One region of the Citrobacter sp. FDAARGOS_156 genome, then DNA from elsewhere that is predicted to be linked to it. Evidence: predicted binding sites of a transcription regulator. Region 1 holds the regulator's gene; each other region holds the start of a gene.
What was found. The regulator Fur, encoded in region 1, represses iron uptake genes when iron is present. The targets are predictions, from matches to a motif close to ATAATAATGAGAACNACTATCAA.
Positions count from the first base shown of each region.

Region 2: a site for Fur is predicted at 2,257-2,279, ahead of sodA (superoxide dismutase [Mn]). Genes of this name have one in related genera too.
Region 3: a site for Fur is predicted at 2,295-2,317, ahead of sufA (Fe-S cluster assembly scaffold SufA). Genes of this name have one in related genera too.

Region 1 covers NZ_CP014030.2:1,731,597-1,735,868, reverse strand. The annotation lists gene ybfF (esterase) at 1-13, shown strand, start outside; gene ybfE (LexA regulated protein) at 142-429, shown strand; gene fldA (flavodoxin FldA) at 585-1,115, shown strand; gene AL515_RS08410 (ryhB-regulated fur leader peptide) at 1,326-1,412, shown strand; gene fur (ferric iron uptake transcriptional regulator) at 1,405-1,851, shown strand; gene tcuR (tricarballylate utilization LysR family transcriptional regulator TcuR) at 1,980-2,906, shown strand; gene tcuA (FAD-dependent tricarballylate dehydrogenase TcuA) at 3,004-4,272, shown strand, end outside.
Region 2 covers NZ_CP014030.2:464,916-469,187, reverse strand. The annotation lists gene AL515_RS02300 (dihydrodipicolinate synthase family protein) at 1-302, shown strand, start outside; gene kdgT (2-keto-3-deoxygluconate transporter) at 345-1,328, opposite strand; gene sodA (superoxide dismutase [Mn]) at 1,565-2,185, opposite strand; gene rhaT (L-rhamnose/proton symporter RhaT) at 2,475-3,509, shown strand; gene rhaR (HTH-type transcriptional activator RhaR) at 3,506-4,272, opposite strand, start outside.
Region 3 covers NZ_CP014030.2:2,387,695-2,391,966, forward strand. The annotation lists gene AL515_RS11565 (Vmh family MBL fold metallo-hydrolase) at 16-867, opposite strand; gene AL515_RS11570 (LysR family transcriptional regulator) at 990-1,865, shown strand; gene sufA (Fe-S cluster assembly scaffold SufA) at 2,357-2,725, shown strand; gene sufB (Fe-S cluster assembly protein SufB) at 2,734-4,221, shown strand; gene sufC (Fe-S cluster assembly ATPase SufC) at 4,238-4,272, shown strand, end outside.

The DNA.
Region 1 (4,272 bases):
GCAGGTTAACTGATTAAAAACTCAGCGTCCGCGCGTGATTACGCGCGTGGGCGTTGGCGCGCCTCCCCTGCTGATGTATTATGGCGCGCTATCCATCCGGGCGGACGCCTGGCTGATTGTTTCCCCGAAGTCACCAAGATCATGGCCAAAGAACAAACGGACCGTACGACATTAGATCTGTTCGCGCAGGAGCGTCGCCCGGGACGACCCAAAACTAATCCGCTCTCGCGTGATGAACAGTTACGTATTAACAAACGTAATCAGCTTAAACGCGACAAAGTTCGCGGGCTTAAGCGTGTCGAACTGAAACTGAACGCCGATGCCGTTGACGCTCTGAACGAGCTGGCCGAGGCACGCAACATGAGTCGCAGTGAACTCATCGAAGAGATGCTGATGAACCAACTCACCGCATTGCGCGGTCAGGCTTAGTCTGAATTTCTGCTCTAAATCATAAATCGTGTAGCACAGAGTGCAGTCCTGCGTGTTTGCTGTTTCCGCATGCCTGACTGTTCTGCTATGATTGCCCTTATCCGTGGGCAATGCGCCACCACCATTTCAATAAGTTTCAAGAGGTTATTTTACTCATGGCAATCACTGGCATCTTTTTCGGCAGCGACACCGGTAATACCGAAAATATCGCAAAAATGATTCAAAAACAGCTTGGTAAAGACGTTGCCGATGTACATGACATTGCAAAAAGCAGCAAAGAAGACCTGGAAGGGTATGACATTCTGCTGCTCGGCATCCCAACCTGGTACTACGGTGAAGCGCAGTGCGACTGGGACGACTTCTTCCCTACTCTCGAAGACATTGATTTTAACGGTAAACTGGTGGCATTGTTCGGCTGTGGCGACCAGGAAGATTACGCAGAATATTTCTGTGATGCGTTAGGCACCATCCGTGACATCATTGAGCCGCGCGGCGCCACCATCGTCGGCCACTGGCCAACGGCGGGTTACCATTTTGAAGCGTCTAAAGGTCTGGCAGATGACGACCACTTTGTCGGTCTGGCTATCGATGAAGATCGCCAGCCGGAACTGACCGCTGAACGCGTAGAAAAATGGGTTAAGCAGATCTCTGAAGAGCTGCACCTCGACGAAATCATCAATGCCTGATTTCGTGCGGCGTAGATATTCATCTGCGCCGCATCAATAGATAGAACCAATCAAAATAATTGCTACAAATTTGTAACTTTTTCGCCTGACCCTGTACAATGGCTGGATGCCAATCGGGTATTGCACAGTGTGTTTGTTGGTGATACCACGTTTTGATTAACAATATTTGCCAGAGACTTGCAGTTTTCATTTAGGCATGGCAGTTCTATAATGATACGCATTATCTCAAGTGCAATTTCTGTCACTTCTGTTAATGAAGTGAACCGTTTAGCTACAGGACAGATTCCGCATGACTGACAACAATACCGCATTAAAGAAGGCTGGCCTGAAAGTAACGCTTCCTCGTTTAAAGATTCTGGAAGTTCTTCAGGAACCGGATAACCATCACGTCAGTGCGGAAGACTTATACAAACGCCTGATCGACATGGGTGAAGAAATTGGTCTGGCGACCGTGTATCGCGTGCTGAACCAGTTTGATGATGCCGGTATCGTGACCCGCCATAATTTTGAAGGTGGTAAATCCGTCTTCGAACTGACTCAACAGCATCATCACGATCACCTGATTTGCCTTGACTGCGGCAAAGTGGTCGAGTTCAGCGATGACTCCATCGAAGCGCGTCAACGTGAGATTGCGGCTAAACATGGCATTCGTTTAACTAACCATAGCCTCTATCTGTACGGTCACTGCGCTGAAGGCGATTGCCGCGAAGATGAGCACGCGCACGACGGCAAGTAATGTAATGCTCTCTGAAAAGCCAACCATCCGGTTGGCTTTTTTTATGCGCGTTATCAGCGTGTTTCCCCTTCCCTCCACTCTTGTGTTGCTTTAATGTAAAAAGCAATTGTCCCTTCCGGAGAGTCGAAATGGAACTTCGCCAGCTACGTTATTTTGTGCGCATTGTAGAAACCGGCAGCATGGGTAGCGCGGCGCTCGACCTCAGTATCGGTGTTTCGGCGCTCAGCCAGCAAATGACCCGCCTGGAAAACGAACTCGCCATACGTCTGCTGCAACGTACCTCGCGTGGCGTGACGCCCACCAGCGCTGGACTGGCATTTTACGCCCAGGCACAGCTGGCGCTCCGTCACGCAGACGATGCGATCCTCGCCGCACGGGAGGCCAGACTTTCCGGGCACGTCAGCGTCGGCATGGCCCCCAGTACTGCTTCCGTTCTTGGGATGCCTTTCATCAACGCCATGCGGGAAAGCTATAGTGATGTCCGCCTGCATGTGGTGGAAAGCCTCTCTGGTAACCTGGAACGAATGATTAATACCCGCCAGATTGATCTGGCGGTGGTATTTCAAAAAGAAAAGATCCTGCGCTGGAGCGCCAGACCGATTCTCGAAGAACGGCTATTTTTAATTGGTACTCATGCCCTACTGGCTGATATTACCGATGACAATATTGCTCCAGCCCAATTGGCACGTATTCCATTGATAATGCCAAGCCCAGGACATGGTCTGCGCGGCAGACTGGATGCTATCAGCCAGGAGCATGCGCTGAACATTGAGATCGCGACAGAAATTGACGGCCTGACGCTACTGATGCACGCCGTTCGCAGCGGAATCGGTGCAACACTTCAGCCCGGTGCGGCAATTTCCCATCTCGATAAAGAGACATTAAGAGTGATTGGCATCCATAATCCCATACTTAGCCGCCCCAACTTTTTGGTCAGCCTTTCTGACGATGAACTCACCCCAGCAGGTCTCGCTGCCCGTGTGGTACTAGCCAAAGTGATGCATCAACTGGTGGAATCTGGACACTGGCCAGGTGCGATCCTTTACAATAATTAAAGGGCTGTTTAGCATCGCGTCATAGCGTCCACACAACTTACTCGTATACATTTTAATTACAAACTTAACAATTGGTTAAGTGGTAATGGAGTATGCGATGGTTGATGTTCTGGTGATTGGCGGCGGCAATGCTGCACTATGTGCCGCCTTAACCGCCCGGGAGCAAGGCGCTTCGGTACTGTTGCTTGAGGCAGCCCCGCGTGAATGGCGCGGAGGAAACTCCCAACACACGCGTAATTTACGCTGTATGCATGATGCGCCACAGGATGTACTGGTGGAGAGCTATCCAGAAGAGGAGTATTGGCAAGATCTGCTGCGCGTAACGGAAGGAAATACCAACGAAGCCCTGGCACGTCTGGTGATCCGTACCTCATCACAGTGTCGCGACTGGATGCGCCAGCACGGCGTCAATTTTCAACCTCCACTCTCAGGCGCTCTACACGTGGCGCGAACCAATGCCTTTTTTATGGGCGGCGGGAAAGCCCTGGTGAATGCCTATTATCGCAGCGCAGAAAAGTTAGGCGTGCAAATCCGCTATAACACCCCGGTACAGGCGCTTGAATTGCACAACGGCGAGTTCGTAGCGGCGCTGGCTGGTGCAGAGCGCATTCCGGCAAAGACCTGCGTGCTTGCCGCTGGCGGGTTTGAATCTAACCGCGAATGGCTGCGAGAAGCCTGGGGTGAGAACGCCCGCGGTGAATGGCCTGCGGATAACTTCCTCATTCGTGGCACGCGCTTTAATCAGGGCGTACTGCTCAAATTTATGATCGATGCCGGCGCGGACATCATCGGCGACCCCTCCCAGTCACACTGCGTGGCGATTGATGCCCGGGCCCCCTTATATGACGGCGGGATTTGCACCCGCGTGGACTGTGTTTCGCTTGGCATCGTAGTGAACCGCGATGCAGAACGATTTTATGATGAAGGCGAGGATTTCTGGCCCAAACGTTATGCCATCTGGGGACGTCTGGTCGCCCACCAGCCCGGGCAAATTGGTTACTCCATTATCGACAGTAAAGCCATCGGTCACTTCATGCCCCCGGTTTTTCCAGGCGCACAGGCCACTACGTTAGCAGAGCTGGCACGCCAGTTGGGACTGGATACTGAGCGCTTTACCCATACTGTCATGCAGTACAACAGCGCCTGCCTGCCAGGCCACTTTGACCACACCACTCTGGATAACTGTGCAACACAAAATCTGACACCGGCAAAAACACATTGGGCGCGACCACTGGATACGCCACCTTACTATGGCTATGCCTTACGTCCGGGGATCACCTTCACCTACCTGGGGTTAAAGGTGAATGAACACGCCGCAGTGCATTTTGCCGGGCGTCCAAGTCGCAATCTGTTCGTCGCCGGGGAG
Region 2 (4,272 bases), 1.3 Mb from region 1:
TTCCTAACCTGCTGGCAGGCGGCGCAGGGGTTATTTCAGGATTAAACAACGTCATGCCGGAGCTGTTTGTCAGCGCACGAGAAGCCTTCAAGCAGGGGGATCTGGCTGCACTTCGCGATATTCAGGACCAGATTGGCACCTACATGTCCATCTACGCCATCGGTGAGGATTTCGTCACCACCATCAAAACCGTGGTATCGCGTAAGTTTGGCTATTGCACCGGGGTTTCACGTAATGCAGGCGGGGAGTTGAATGAAAGTGAGTGTCGAACAATTGATGAGGTGTTTGTAATCAAGGGTTAAAACGGTTAAGCCGGATGGTGCAAACCATCCGGCTTAATCACGTTACTTCACCGCGTTGCGTATATCGATTGCCGCCGCTCTGGCTTTGGCTCTTTTCGACCAGATGGAGGTGATAATCGGCACGAGGATGGAGGTTACAATCACTGACGTCGCCACCAGAGAGGTTGCCGCCGGCGCCATGGGTTTGAACGCCGGAACCATTTCCGCAATCAGCACCGGCGTGGCAACGGCCGCGCCAGCAGAACTGGACGCCGCAATTCCCGCCGTACCATCGCCGCCGCCAATCAGTTTATCGGCAATAATCAGCGGGATACCGGTGATTATAATCACCGCCACGCCCAGCAGAATACCCAGTACGCCGGTCTGTGCAATCACGCTCAAATCAATGGTGTTACCTAATGCGAAGGCGAAGAAAGGGATCAGCGTCTGCACGGCCTTACTGAAGAATTCCCGCAGCTCAGGATCCAGATTACCCAGCGCAAAACCAATCAGGAACGGCAATACCGCCCCTACAAATACATGCGGTTCAAACGAAGCAATCCCGGCGGTTCCCAGAATCACCATGGTCATCAACGGGCCAGACTCCAGCGACATCAGGACAAACGCCCCAGCCTCTTCTTTGGTGCCGTACTGCTGCATAATCGAGGCATACAGCCCGCCGTTAGTCATATCCATTGCGGCCACCAGCGCCAGCGTGGACAATCCGGCAAAGAACCCCACTTCCACGCCATGTTCAGGAAGAATGCGCGATGCAATCGCCGCTACCACCCATGCGACCAGGATCTTGGTTATCACTAACGTGCCGGATTTACGCAGTACGGTTCCGGTAGCGCTCAGCTTAATCGATGCCCCCATGCAAAAGAACCAGACTGCCAGAATCGGCACCGTACCGGTGATCATACCGTTGGTAAATGAGCCGAAGTATTTCCCGGCGCCGGGGGAAAAGGTGTGACACAACGCGCCCAGAAACAGCGGCACCAACATCATACCGCCTGGGATTTTCTCTATCGTACGTTTGATCTGCATTTCCATCACCTGTAGACATAAAAATGGGGCAATTTTTATGGGCGACTGCATCTTGCTTTTGAGATGCGCCCGTCTTGATGAAAAGAAGATAGACATTCGCAGAAACTATAAAAGTGATCCCACTCGCATAATAAAACCTTGTTTCAATTTAAATGGATCATTGTTTTTATATTGATTTTGATCACAAAAAAGCCCCCGCAGGCATCGCTTGCAGGGGCTTAGTTAACGCGTCGAACTTATTTTTTCGCGGCGAAACGTGCAGCAGCTTCGTCCCAGTTCACCACGTCCCAGAACGCTTTGATGTAGTCCGGGCGACGGTTCTGGAATTTCAGGTAGTAAGCGTGTTCCCAAACGTCCAGGCCCACGATCGGGAAGCCGGAAGCGCCAGAGATAGCTTCACCCATCAGCGGGGAATCCTGGTTAGCGGTGGAAACAACAGCCAGTTTGTCACCTTTCAGAACCAGCCACGCCCAGCCGGAACCGAAACGAGTGGCTGCTGCTTTTTCAAATTCAGCTTTGAAGTTGTCAACGGAACCGAAGTCACGTTCGATAGCCGCTTTCAGGTCGCCCTGCAGCGTGGTACCGGTTTTCAGGCCTTTCCAGAACAGGCTGTGGTTAGCGTGACCGCCAGCGTTGTTACGCAGAACGGTTTTCTTATCCGCAGGCAGCTGATCCAGTTTGGTGATCAACTCTTCAGCAGACAGGCTCGCGAATTCAGGCAGGCTTTCCAGCGCAGCATTAGCGTTGTTTACGTAAGCCTGGTGGTGTTTGGTATGGTGGATTTCCATCGTCTGCTTATCGAAGTGCGGTTCAAGGGCATCATAAGCGTACGGCAGGGATGGCAGTGTATAACTCATAATCATCTCCAGTATTGTCGGGCGGCCAGTGTTAACGCCGCGTAAGCAGTTGGGTCATTATAGTTAATTAAATGATATTGAAAATGATTATCAATGCCGTACTTTTTACAGGGTCTTAATTATTCATCACCATTACTGAAGATGTGAGCCAAATCACCCAGTTAACGTGATGATTGCCAACAAGAGGACAAAGGCGGCAATCGTCAAAAGGTTAATCATCTGCGTAATTTTTAAACTCGTTGTGTCGGAGGGGTTATGACCGACGATAAAAAATAACGAGGATTCAGTCATGAGTAACGCGATTACGATGGGTATTCTTTGGCATTTGATAGGTGCAGCCAGCGCAGCCTGTTTCTATGCCCCGTTCAAACAAGTTAAACATTGGTCATGGGAAACAATGTGGTCGGTTGGCGGGGTCGTCTCCTGGCTTATCCTGCCATGGACCATCAGCGCCATGTTGCTTCCCAACTTCTGGGCCTACTTCAGTTCTTTTAGCCTCTCCACGCTGGCACCGGTATTTCTGTTTGGCGCGATGTGGGGGATCGGTAATATCAACTATGGCCTGACCATGCGCTATCTCGGCATGTCGATGGGGATTGGTATTGCGATTGGTATTACCCTGATTGTCGGCACGCTAATGACCCCTATCATCAACGGTAACTTTGATGTGCTGATCAGCACCGATGGCGGGCGCATGACGCTACTGGGCGTATTGGTCGCGCTGATTGGCGTGGGCATTGTGACCCGCGCAGGACAGTTGAAAGAACGTAAAATGGGCATCAAAGCAGAAGAGTTCAACCTGAAGAAGGGGCTGGTGCTGGCGGTAATGTGCGGCATTTTCTCTGCCGGGATGTCCTTTGCGATGAACGCGGCGAAACCCATGCACGATGCAGCTGCCGCGCTGGGTGTTGATCCGCTGTATGTCGCGCTACCAAGCTATGTCGTCATCATGGGCGGCGGTGCTTTAGTCAACCTGGGCTTCTGTTTTATTCGTTTGGCAAAAGTGAAAGATCTTTCGATAAAAGCCGACTTCTCGTTAGCCAAACCGCTGATCATCACCAACGTGCTACTGTCCGCGCTCGGTGGCCTGATGTGGTATCTGCAATTCTTCTTCTACGCCTGGGGCCACGCTCGCATTCCGGCGCAGTATGATTATGTCAGTTGGATGCTGCACATGAGCTTCTATGTCCTGTGCGGCGGTATTGTTGGTCTGGTGCTGAAAGAGTGGAAAAACGCGGGCCGCCGTCCGGTCAGCGTACTGAGTCTCGGCTGCGTGGTCATTATTCTCGCGGCAAATATTGTCGGTCTGGGGATGGCCAGTTAATCATTCGGGCTACTGAGATGACGCCACTGGCTCGGCGTCATCCCGGTTTCCCGCGTAAATACCACCGAAAAGTAGTTACTGTCCTCAAAGCCGCAGCGCATAGAAATTTCACTGATCATCAGTCTACTGTGCTTAAGCAGATACTGAGCATGGCAAACCCGTACCTGGCGGAGATACTGATTGATGGTCATCCCTGTCTGGCTGCGAAACTGCTGACGCAAAACTCGCTCACTGCACTGTTCCTGCTCACAGAATTTATCCAGCGCAAAGGCATGTTCATGACTCCCGGCCAACGCGGTAATCAGCTTATCCAACAACGTTTCACTTGATGTCGCTGGCAGCGTATCCGTGGCATAGCGGTGCCGTTTGAAATGAGTCACCAGTTGCCCAAACAGCAACTCGGCCATTTCAAAAGCCAGCGGGTCACGCTGATTACTCTCATGTTCAAGCTGACTAATTATCTGCCGGGCCTGGGACATACCCGCGCTGCCAAGCCGCCAGTGGGGCTGTCGCGGCGAGCCGTTAAATCCTGGGATCGCGCTTTCCCAGCCGACATTCAGCGTCAGCCGTTCCGGGCAGTAAATGATATTTTGCAGGACGAGATCGTTAACTGAGGTGTAGGAGTGTTTGTCTTCGGCACGGATATAAAACAGATCGCCGCGGGTTATCCGGTACGGGCGATCGTTGAGAACATGCAGGCCATTGCCGCGCCATACCATCACCAGCTCGCAAAACTCATGAGTATGTTCGGCAAACACATCCT
Region 3 (4,272 bases), 660 kb from region 1:
TGCCTTAAACCTTGTTTACCACTTCATCTCACCGGTATTCACTTTCGCACTCAGCTCCAGAGAGCTTTCGTCTGCAAGGCCCGGCCATGCTGCGGTCATTGTTTTTATCACGTAGGCTGAACCTTTTTTCGCGCCCAGCGCCTGCTCAAACGACTGCAAATAATCCTGGGTGAAGTGAATCGCTTTATCACCCGTCGGGCGTTCACCAATATAATGACCGGGAATCACCTGAGTGGGATGTAATTGCTGCATTTCACTCAGCACGTTTCGCCATGCCGTGCGCTCTGCCGATGACTGCGTGTCCGCTGTCCAGACGTGAATACCTGAAGCGATACCGGTTCCGCCAATGATGGCGCGGTTCGCCGGGATCCAGACATACGCCGCATAGTCATTAGGATGGCGTAATTCGAGCGTTTCGCCATCAACCGTAAAGCGTGTTTGCGTGGTGGCCTGCGGTACAGTGAGCGATGTTGGCGCACCATCTTTCATCTGTGGGCTCCAGAACTGTAATTTGGCTTCTTTGGTGGCACGAATATGATCCACCACGTGCGGCGTAGCCAACACCTTGACACCGGGGAAGGCTTTGACAAGTGGCTCAAGGCCAAAGTAGAAATCCGGATCGCCAGACGTGATCACAATGGCTTTCAGCGTCTTACCGCTGGTGCGAATCAGTTGCACCAGTTTTTCACTGTCTTTGGTGCTGAATTGGGCATCAAACAAAATCGCTTCTTTCGGGCCGGACACCAGCGTAGAAGAGACCGGGAAAATAGCCTTTTCCTGCGGATTGTAGACATCCAACTGTAGTGGAGCGGCAAATGCCGAAGAGGCAAACAGGGGTAACAGCATAGCCAGTGTATTGATTTTCATAACGGGGAACCTTGTGCAGGACATTGTCTTTTGATCGTTCCCGTATTTTAAGGAAATTCGGATCTGTTAGAATTCCCATATCAGGACATGCTGAGTTTCATAAAACGATCGGATGGGATGCAATGGACAGAGTCATGGCGGCAACAGTTTTTAACCATATCTGTGATTTAGGCAGTTTGAGTGCCGCCGCGCGCGCGCTGGGGCTTTCCCGGCCGATGGTCAGTCGCTATCTGGATGAGATGGAAAAGTGGACCGGGGCGCGGCTTATCCATCGTTCGTCACGGCGCTTGACAATCACGCCTGCCGGTGAAGAGGCATTGGTGAAAACCCGCACCCTGGCACAGCTTTCGCGAGATATCGGTGCCGCCGGGCTCGCGCAAACTCCATCGGGCACGCTACGTGTGGCGTGTGCACATTTTACCGCCATACATATTCTGGCGCCGGTGCTGCCCGCGTTTCTTGCTCGCTATCCTGACCTCCGCATTGAAGTTGAGATCAACAATCAACCGGTAAGCCTGGTTGGAGAGCGTATCGATGTGGCGATCCGCATCACGGAAAACCCCGAACCTGGAACGATTGCCCGGCGCTTAGGGGATTGTGAATCGGTGTTATGTGCCTCCGTGGATTATCTTAACCAGCATGGCATCCCAAAAAACGTCGACGATCTTGCGCAGCATAATTGCCTTTATTACAGCGGATTCGCCGGAAAGTCATGGCATTTTCTGGATGCGCAAGGGCAAGCTGTCACTGTGGCCATTAAAGGTAATTTAAGCGCCGGTATCTCGTCACTGCTATGTGAATCCGCCCTGGCGGGGATGGGGATTGCGTTGGTACCTGAGCAGGAGGCGAGAGAAGGGCTGGCGCAGGGGAGATTAATACGACTTCTACCCCAACTACAGCCTAAACGCCTGCCGATTTATGGTTTATATCTTTCCCGCGATCACCAGCCTGCGGGGTTGCGACTGTTGCTGGACGCACTGAATGAGACACAGTGCTAACTATGTGATTGAGTGTGTTTATCAAATAGTCAAAGCGCAATTTGTGTTAAAAAAAATTTATCAGTGTATGAGATTCTTCTGATCGCCCCTTCAAGAGCTAAGCCATTGTGAGTGCCGGAGATAAGCGCCGGATGGGGCCGGAACCCTTAAGCCTGCCAGCAAGCAGACTTAAGGGTTTTTTATGGCCCACATGCGCTTTGGGCCGTATTGCTCCCCCGTAGTCATCCCCACCTATCCCTTAAATAGACATTATCTATACATCTTTTAGCATTTGACCTGCCGGAACGATTACACATTCATAATCTATTATTAATCAATGTATTGAATAAAAAAATCCATCCCTGTTAACCCTCGCCGCAGGGTCTATGCTTAATAAAAGTCGTCAAAAAGGGCGGTTAACCCGAATGCCCCTGCTGTTGAGGGGTTGAAGTGATAATCATTATCACTAACATGGTGTTATAGCTTAAAAGCTAGTGACTCGAGGTAACCCTATGGAATTGCATTCAGGAACATTTAATCCCAACGATTTTGCGTGGCGCGGGCTGACGTTAACGCCAGCGGCAGCGGCGCATATCCGTGAACTGGTGGCAAGGCAACCCGATATGTTGGGTGTGCGGTTAGGCGTGAAACAAACCGGGTGCGCGGGATTTGGCTATGTGCTGGACACCGTCAAGCAACCTGAGAAAGACGATCTGCTCTTTGAAACAGAGGGCGCCAGACTTTATGTCCCGTTACAGGCGATGCCGTTTATCGATGGAACTGAAGTCGATTTCGTGCGTGAAGGATTAAATCAGTTATTTAAATTTCATAACCCGAAAGCCCAGAACGAATGTGGCTGTGGCGAAAGCTTTGGGGTATAGGCGGTACTATGTCTCGTAATACTGAAGCAACTGACGATGTCAACACCTGGGCTGGCGGGCACCTCAATTACAAAGAGGGGTTCTTTACCCAACTCAAAACCGATGAGCTGGCCAAAGGGATCAACGAAGAGGTCGTGCGCGCGATTTCGGCAAAACGAAATGAACCCGACTGGATGCTGGAATTCCGTCTGAATGCGTTTAACGCGTGGCTGACGATGGAAGAACCACACTGGCTAAAAGCGCACTATGACAAACTGAACTACCAGGATTACAGCTATTACTCTGCACCTTCTTGCGGTAATTGTGATGAAACCTGCGCCTCTGAACCGGGAGCGGTGCAACAAACGGGCGCGAATGCATTTTTAAGCAAAGAGGTTGAGGACGCGTTCGAGCAGCTTGGCGTACCGGTCCGTGAAGGCAAAGAGGTGGCGGTGGATGCCATTTTCGATTCGGTGTCAGTCGCAACGACCTACCGCGATAAGCTGGCGGAACAGGGTATTATTTTCTGCTCGTTCGGCGAAGCCATCCACGATCATCCTGAACTGGTAAAAAAATACCTCGGTACCGTCGTCCCGGGGAATGACAATTTCTTTGCCGCGCTGAATGCGGCGGTAGCATCAGACGGCACGTTTATTTATGTGCCGAAAGGCGTGCGTTGCCCAATGGAACTGTCGACCTATTTCCGTATCAATGCAGAAAAAACCGGACAGTTTGAACGCACGATTCTGGTGGCGGATGAGGGGAGTTACGTCAGCTATATCGAAGGTTGTTCGGCGCCGGTGCGTGACAGTTACCAACTGCATGCGGCGGTGGTTGAGGTGATCATCCATAAAGATGCTGAGGTAAAGTATTCAACGGTACAAAACTGGTTCCCCGGCGATGGCAATACCGGCGGCATCCTGAATTTCGTGACCAAACGTGCGCTGTGTGAAGGCGAAAACAGCAAAATGTCATGGACGCAGTCAGAGACCGGTTCAGCCATTACCTGGAAGTACCCGAGCTGCATTTTGCGCGGTGATAATTCGATCGGCGAATTCTACTCCGTTGCGCTGACCAGCGGTCATCAGCAGGCCGATACCGGCACCAAAATGATCCACATTGGCAAGAACACGAAATCGACCATTATCTCGAAAGGGATTTCTGCCGGACATAGCCAGAACAGCTACCGCGGCTTAGTGAAAATTATGCCTACCGCCACTAACGCCCGCAACTATACCCAATGTGACTCGATGCTGATCGGGGCGGACTGTGGGGCGCATACTTTCCCGTATGTGGAGTGCCGTAACAACAGCGCTCAGCTTGAACATGAAGCGACGACCTCGCGTATTGGCGAAGATCAGCTGTTTTACTGCCTGCAACGTGGGATCAGCGAAGAAGATGCTATCTCGATGATCGTCAATGGTTTCTGTAAAGACGTGTTCTCTGAGCTGCCGCTGGAATTTGCTGTGGAAGCGCAAAAACTTCTCGCCATAAGTCTTGAACACAGCGTCGGCTAAAATTTAAGGAAAGCACATGTTAAGCATTAAAGATTTACAGGTCAGTGTGGA